2 regions of the Lachnoanaerobaculum sp. genome follow, and region 2 is predicted to be linked to the other one. Evidence: a T-box and tRNA genes for the amino acid it is inferred to sense, from the RefSeq annotation. Region 2 holds a T-box; the other holds one or more tRNA genes.
The links. A T-box is a leader RNA that pairs with one kind of tRNA and senses whether it is charged. The one in region 2 lies ahead of thrS (threonine--tRNA ligase), so its partner is inferred to be a tRNA-Thr.
Positions count from the first base shown of each region.

Region 1 (3,409 bases), on a different contig from region 2:
AGTCAAATTCAAAATTCTTTACATTGGCTGCAATACCTGCCCAACCGTAGTATACCCACACAGCATCTATCTGCTTTGTGCTAAGTGCCGATACCTCATCAGTGACTGTAGAAGGCACAAGCTCAACCTTTGAAAAGTCGCCTCCGTCTTTTTCCACCACATTTTTTATAATTGCTTTTTCTATCGGAAGATCCCATGTAGCATACTTTTTACCCTCAAGTCCTTTAGGAGTTGTGATGCCGTCTCCCTTTCTTGACATTATTCCCGAGGTGTTATGCTGTGTTATTGCTGCAACAGCCTTTATAGGAAGCGGATCGGCCTTTGACAGTGCACCTGCCAAAGTGTCCTGAAAAGATATACCGAAATCGGCTTTACCGCTTGCAACCAAAACCTCCGCACCGTCTTCAGGCGGCTGTACTATCTCAAGCTCAATGCCTGCATCCTTATAATACCCCTTCTCCATTGCCACATACAGGCCTGTATGATTGGTATTGGGTGTCCAGTCAAGCACCAGCTTTAGTTTTTTCTCTCCCGAATCCGACTGCTTTTGAGCACCGCAAGCCATACTTGCCACGGCTATAGCAAACAAACTTAAACCTACACATAAATTCTTAACTGTCTTTCTCATTTTTCCTCCCACGGCATGGATAATTTTTGTAACAAATCCACCGCCTTTAATAATAATAAACTGAGTATTGAAATAATAATAATAACTGCAAACATCTTGTCAAAGGCATATGCCTTTCTGACTCTGGTCATATACACTCCGAGTCCTCTAAACCCGCCAAGCCACTCGGATATCACTCCTCCTACCACAGAGTATGAAGCTGAAATCTTAAGTGCAGCAAAAAACTTCCCCATAGAAGACGGCAGCTTGATAAACTTATATATATCAAACTCACTTGCACCCATCGACTTAAGCAGGTTTATCTCATCCTTATCTGCACTCTTAAAGCTTTCCAAAAGCCCTATCGTTATAGGAAAGAATGTAACAAGTATTATAAGTATAACCTTCGGCAACAAATCGTATCCGAACCAAAGTACCAAAAGCGGCGCTATGGCTATTGTCGGTATGGTCTGAGAAATGATAACAAAAGGATAAAAGGTCTTATATACCTTTATAAATCTGTCCATCAAAAGTGCAAATATAAGTCCAAGTAATACGCCCAGTAAAAGTCCGATCAGGCTTTCCGCCAATGTAACGGCCAGATGGTACATCAGCAGAGGAAAATCTTCTACCAATGCCTTTACTATCTGAATGGGTGACGGCATCAAAAACTCCGGTATCACCTTCGATGTACAAAGTATCTGCCAAACCGCCAAAAATACAATGCCGAAAGCAATCGGATATATACTGTCTTTTTTATTTTTCATCTAAATGGTGTTTTGTTACCTTTCTGTCTATTGTAAGTAAATCTCCGTCCGGTTTGAAGCTTACCTTGATATATGCCATTACCGCAGGTGCCCCTGCCCTTATCGCTATATGCTGACATTCTTTTACTATGTCCATAAGCTCGTCATAATCACCCTCAATAGTCGTCTCAAACGGACCTACATAATACTTATATCCTGTACTCTTTATATAAGCTATTACCTCGTCCACTATCCTGACTGTCTCATCATTGTCATAAACCTCCGGTAATGTCTGTATCGCTACGCTTGCATTCATATGTCTCCCTCCAAAAAAACAGACTGCCATACGGCAGTCTGTTTTCTTTCCTACGCCGGCATTACCCGGATCAGGTTATGGGTTAAGGTAAAACCTCTCTCAGCCGTATAAGCACCCCTTTGATATATTACTTAGATTATAATACTAATATAAATTTTTTCAACAAAAACTTTTTTTAAAAAATAAAAATAATTGTTGACATATTAAAGTTTTACTGATATAGTATCAAAGTACCTTGCAGAGGGGAATAGTTCAATGGTAGAGCAACGGTCTCCAAAACCGTAAATGGGGGTTCGAGCCCCTCTTCCCCTGCTTGATTTTCTCGAGGTGTGGCTCAGTTTGGTGGAGTGCAGCGTTCGGGACGCTGAGGTCGCAAGTTCGAATCTTGTCACCTCGATTTTTTCGGCCAATTGGTCAAGCGGCTAAGACGGCGCCCTCTCACGGCGCAAACCCGGGTTCGATTCCCGGATTGGTCATCTAAAAGTTAATATCCCGATTTTTCGGCCAATTGGTCAAGCGGCTAAGACGACGCCCTCTCACGGCGTAAACCCGGGTTCGATTCCCGGATTGGTCATCTAAGGAAGAGATAAGCTCTTCCTTTGTTTGTATATATGCTTGTGTAGCACAGTTGGTAGTGCAACTCATTCGTAATGAGTAGGTCGTCGGTTCGAGTCCGATCGCGAGCTTAAAAAAGCTGTCACAATGAAGTGGCAGCTTTCTTTTATGTCTATATCTCTACTTCCGTTCCGTCTCTCCAGATTCTGTCAAGATCATAGAATGCTCTGTCCTCTCTAAGGAAAATGTGCACCACTATATCTCTGTAGTCAAGCAACACCCATGTAGCATTCTTATTTCCTTCAACAGCCTTCGGAAGTATTCCCTCTTTTCCCAAAACAAAATCTATTTCATCTGAAATAGCCTGTACCTGATTTATATTGTTGGCACTTGCTATTATAAAATAATCTGCAATTGAGCTTACTTTACTGATATCGATGACCTTAATATCATCGCCTTTTTTATCCTCAATAATATTATAAATCTTTTTTACAATCTCTTTTAATTCCATCTACACCTCATCACTTAGTTCATATGTGAACTTATCAATATACATCCCCTGGCTACCTAAATATTCAATAGTCGACTTCGCTATCACCTTCACCGCCTCAGATATATCATGAAAAGAAAGAGTCCTTATCCTGTCAAGGTCAGGCAATTTCTTTCTGTTAGGTTCAATATAATCTGCAACAAAGACAATTTTTTCCAACATAGTCATATCTTTTTTACCGGTAGTATGCCATCTTATCGCCGAAAGTATATCCTTATCTTCTATTCTATAGTCTTTTTTTGCCAAATACGGTGCGTATACGGCATGAAGAATCTGCGGTGCCTTATCAGCTATCAAAGCCACATAATCTCCGTCTGTATAAGGATCGATATATCCTTTCATATCATCCTTAAGCTCAGAAGATTTTTTAGCCTTGGCAACATCATGTAAAATTCCTGCAAGTTCCGCCTTCAATATATCTTCACCGTAGCACATGGCAAGCGCCGCCGCAGTATACGCTACTCCAAGAGTATGTTCATATCTTTTTTTCGGTAACTTTTCTTTTAAATCCGCCTTTATAAGGTCAATATTTTCACGACTGAAATCAAACATATATTTTATTCTCTTTTATATACCTGCAAACACTTTTCGGAACATATTTTTCTATATCTTCTCCCGCTTTTGCCAGCTCTCTA
Region 1 covers NZ_DBHIEQ010000042.1:27-3,435, reverse strand. The annotation lists gene ACO6FI_RS12385 (ABC transporter substrate-binding protein) at 1-628, opposite strand, end outside; gene ACO6FI_RS12380 (ABC transporter permease) at 625-1,374, opposite strand; gene ACO6FI_RS12375 (thiamine-binding protein) at 1,364-1,669, opposite strand; TPP riboswitch at 1,700-1,798, opposite strand; tRNA gene ACO6FI_RS12370 (tRNA-Trp) at 1,911-1,981, shown strand; tRNA gene ACO6FI_RS12365 (tRNA-Pro) at 1,993-2,066, shown strand; tRNA gene ACO6FI_RS12360 (tRNA-Glu) at 2,074-2,145, shown strand; tRNA gene ACO6FI_RS12355 (tRNA-Glu) at 2,172-2,243, shown strand; tRNA gene ACO6FI_RS12350 (tRNA-Thr) at 2,283-2,355, shown strand; gene rsfS (ribosome silencing factor) at 2,397-2,735, opposite strand; gene yqeK (bis(5'-nucleosyl)-tetraphosphatase (symmetrical) YqeK) at 2,736-3,326, opposite strand.
Region 1: it has a tRNA-Thr gene. The T-box ahead of thrS (threonine--tRNA ligase) is inferred to sense a tRNA for this amino acid. The anticodon was not compared.

Region 2 (3,409 bases):
AAAATATTTCGGAGAAGAATAATCGGAAGAACCACAAAGTATTGATAAAAAAATATCTATATGTATTTTATAAGATACTTTATTGAAAAATTTAATTTTACGCTGTAAACTTATCCCGTCTTATAATAGTTTTTTTAAGTAAGAGGTGAAATATGGGATTACATATAGTAAATGAAGCAAATAAGTGCTTGCAGTGTAAGAAGCCGCTATGTAGTATGCATTGCCCTGTGACTACATCAATTCCGCAGGTTATAGCACTTTTTAAGGAAGGGAAAATAATGGAAGCCGGTGAGATTCTCTTTGAGAACAATCCGCTTTCTTTAGTATGTTCAATAGTTTGCGACCACGAAGCTCAGTGTCTTGGAAACTGTATAATGAACAGAAAGAACAATCCTGTCAGATTTTGTGATATAGAAAGGTTTATATCAGATTTTTATCTTGACAGAATGGAGTTTGTCAAAAAGCCGAGAAAGAATATTATGGTTGCCGTAATTGGCGGAGGCCCGGCAGGAATGACTGTTGCCATCAAGATGATAAAGGAAGGCTACGATGTAACTATTTTCGATGAGAGAAACAGTATCGGAGGAGTGCTTCAGTACGGTATTCCTGATTTCAGATTGCCTAAGTCGCTTATGAAAAGATACTACGACAAGATGGAAGAGATCGGCATTAAGATAAGAAACAATACCGCTGTAGGCGGAGCTCTGGAAATAAAGGACCTCTTTAGAGACGGATACAAAGCCGTATTTGTAGGTACAGGCGTGTGGAGAGCAAAGACTCTCGGTATTGCAGGTGAGAGCTTGCCGAATGTTCATTTCAGTGTGGACTATCTTGCAAACCCTGACGGACATAAACTTGGTGAGAGCGTTGCCATTATCGGAATGGGAAATGCTGCAATGGATGTGGCAAGAACGGCTCTTAGAAGAGGTTCAAGATCCGTTAAACTTTATGCCAGAAGTAAGAGAGTTGCAGCGAATTCAGTTGAGGTTGAGTCTGCAAAGTATGAGGGTGCCGAGTTTATATTCGGTAAGGCTATTGACTCCATTACTTATGACGGACCTGTATTTAAGACAGCTATATTTGATGAAGAAAACAATGTAATCGGATATGAGAAGGATCTTGACTATGTGGAAGCGGATTCTACAATCATATCTGTAAGTAACGGACCTAAAAACAAGCTTGTACTTACAACGGAAGGCTTAAAGGCTTCAGATAAGGGACTTTTGATAGTTGATGAGAACTGTATGACAACAGTTGACGGTGTGTTTGCGGCAGGTGATGTGGTACTCGGCTCAAAGACTGTAGTAAATGCAGTATCACAGGCTAAGGTGGCTGTAGAGGGAATGCTCAGATATTTAGAGGACTTGGAAGCAAAAAAGATGTAATAATACTTGACAAAGATAAAATCAAGTAATATTATATGGTGCATAAACGAAGAAGAGAAGAGTAGCATATATTGAACTTACAGAGAGGGTTGCAGGGCTGAGAGCAACTTACGGATGTATATGTGAAGACCGTCTCTGAGTGGCTTTAATAAAGCACGGTGATTCCGTTATAATCAAATGAGGGATATATTATATATCCGAATTAAGGTGGAACCGCGTACATCGCCCTTAAACGAGAGTTTGAGGGCGATTTTTTGTAGTTTGAATGGAGGAAAGATGAAAGTAACATTAAAAGACGGCTCAGTTAAAGAGTACGACAGCAAGAAAAGTATTATTGATATAGCTAAGGATATAAGTGAAGGACTTGCAAGAAGTGTGGTTGCAGGTGAAGTAAACGGTGTAATGCATGACCTGCGAGATGAGATAGACAGTGACTGTGAACTGAATCTTATTACATTAAAAGATGAAAAAGGACTTTCAGTTATAAGACATACTACTTCACATGTGCTTGCTCAGGCTGTAAAAAGAGTTTTTCCGCAGTCAAAGCTTGCTATAGGACCAAGCATTGCTGAAGGATTTTACTATGACTTTGAGCATGAACCGTTTTCAAGAGACGACCTTGACAAGCTTGAAGCCGAGATGAAGAAGATAATAAAAGAGGGTGAGGCTATAGAGAGATTTGAGCTTCCAAGAGAAGAAGCAATCAAGTTTATGGAAGAAAAAAATGAGCCTTATAAGGTGGAACTTATAAAGGATCTGCCTGAGGGTGAGAAGATATCTTTCTATAAGCAGGGAGATTTCACCGATCTTTGTGCCGGACCTCATCTGCAAAGAACAAAGGATATCAAGGCTTTTAAGCTTGTATCATCGTCAATGGCATATTGGAGAGGAGATTCAAACAAGGCAAGACTTCAAAGAATCTACGGTACGGCATATAACTCAAAGGAAGAGCTTGAAGCATATTTAAAGCATCTTGAGGATATCAAGCTCAGAGACCACAATAAGCTCGGTAGAGAGATGGAGCTGTTTACCACAGTGGATGTGGTAGGTCAGGGACTTCCGCTTATGTTGCCTAAGGGTACAAAGATGATTCAGAAACTTCAAAGATGGATTGAGGACCTTGAGGACAACGAGTGGGGCTATGTAAGAACAAAGACACCTCTTATGGCAAAGTCCGATCTTTATAAGATTTCAGGTCACTGGGATCACTATCAGGACGGTATGTTTATACTTGGAGATCCTCAGCATGACGGAGAAATCCTTGCACTCAGACCTATGACATGTCCGTTCCAGTACTATGTATACAAGAATACTCAAAAATCCTACAGAGATCTTCCATATCGTATGGGTGAGACTTCAACACTTTTCAGAAATGAAGATTCAGGAGAGATGCACGGACTTACAAGAGTAAGACAGTTTACTATATCTGAAGGTCACAATGTAATAAGACCGGATCAGGCTGAAGAAGAGCTTCAAAGCTGTCTTAACCTTGCAATATATGTACTTGAAACACTTGGTCTTAGAGATGATGTAACATTCAGACTGTCAAAGTGGGATAAGAACAATAAGGAAAAATACCTTGGAGATGAGGCTTACTGGGAAGGTACACAGGCCGCACTCAGAAATATCCTTGTAGAGAAGGGACTTCCGTTTACAGAGGCTGACGGCGAGGCCGCATTCTACGGACCTAAGATTGATATTCAGGCAAAGAATGTATACGGCAAAGAGGATACAATGGTTACAATCCAGCTTGATGCCGCTATTGCAGAGAATTTCGACCTTTATTATATCGACCAAAACGGTGCAAAGGTAAGACCTTACATTGTACACAGAACATCACTTGGATGCTATGAGAGAACACTTGCATGGCTTATTGAAAAGTATGCAGGAAAGTTCCCTACATGGTTATGTCCTGAGCAGGTAAGAATTCTTCCTATATCCGATAAGTATGCCGACTATGCAAACTCAGTGTTGAAAGAACTTAAGAAAAACGGCGTAGATGCTACTGTCGATACAAGAACAGA
Region 2 covers NZ_DBHIEQ010000015.1:26,144-29,552, forward strand. The annotation lists gene ACO6FI_RS07765 (metal-dependent transcriptional regulator) at 1-22, shown strand, start outside; gene ACO6FI_RS07770 (FAD-dependent oxidoreductase) at 153-1,385, shown strand; T-box leader at 1,426-1,618, shown strand; gene thrS (threonine--tRNA ligase) at 1,662-3,409, shown strand, end outside.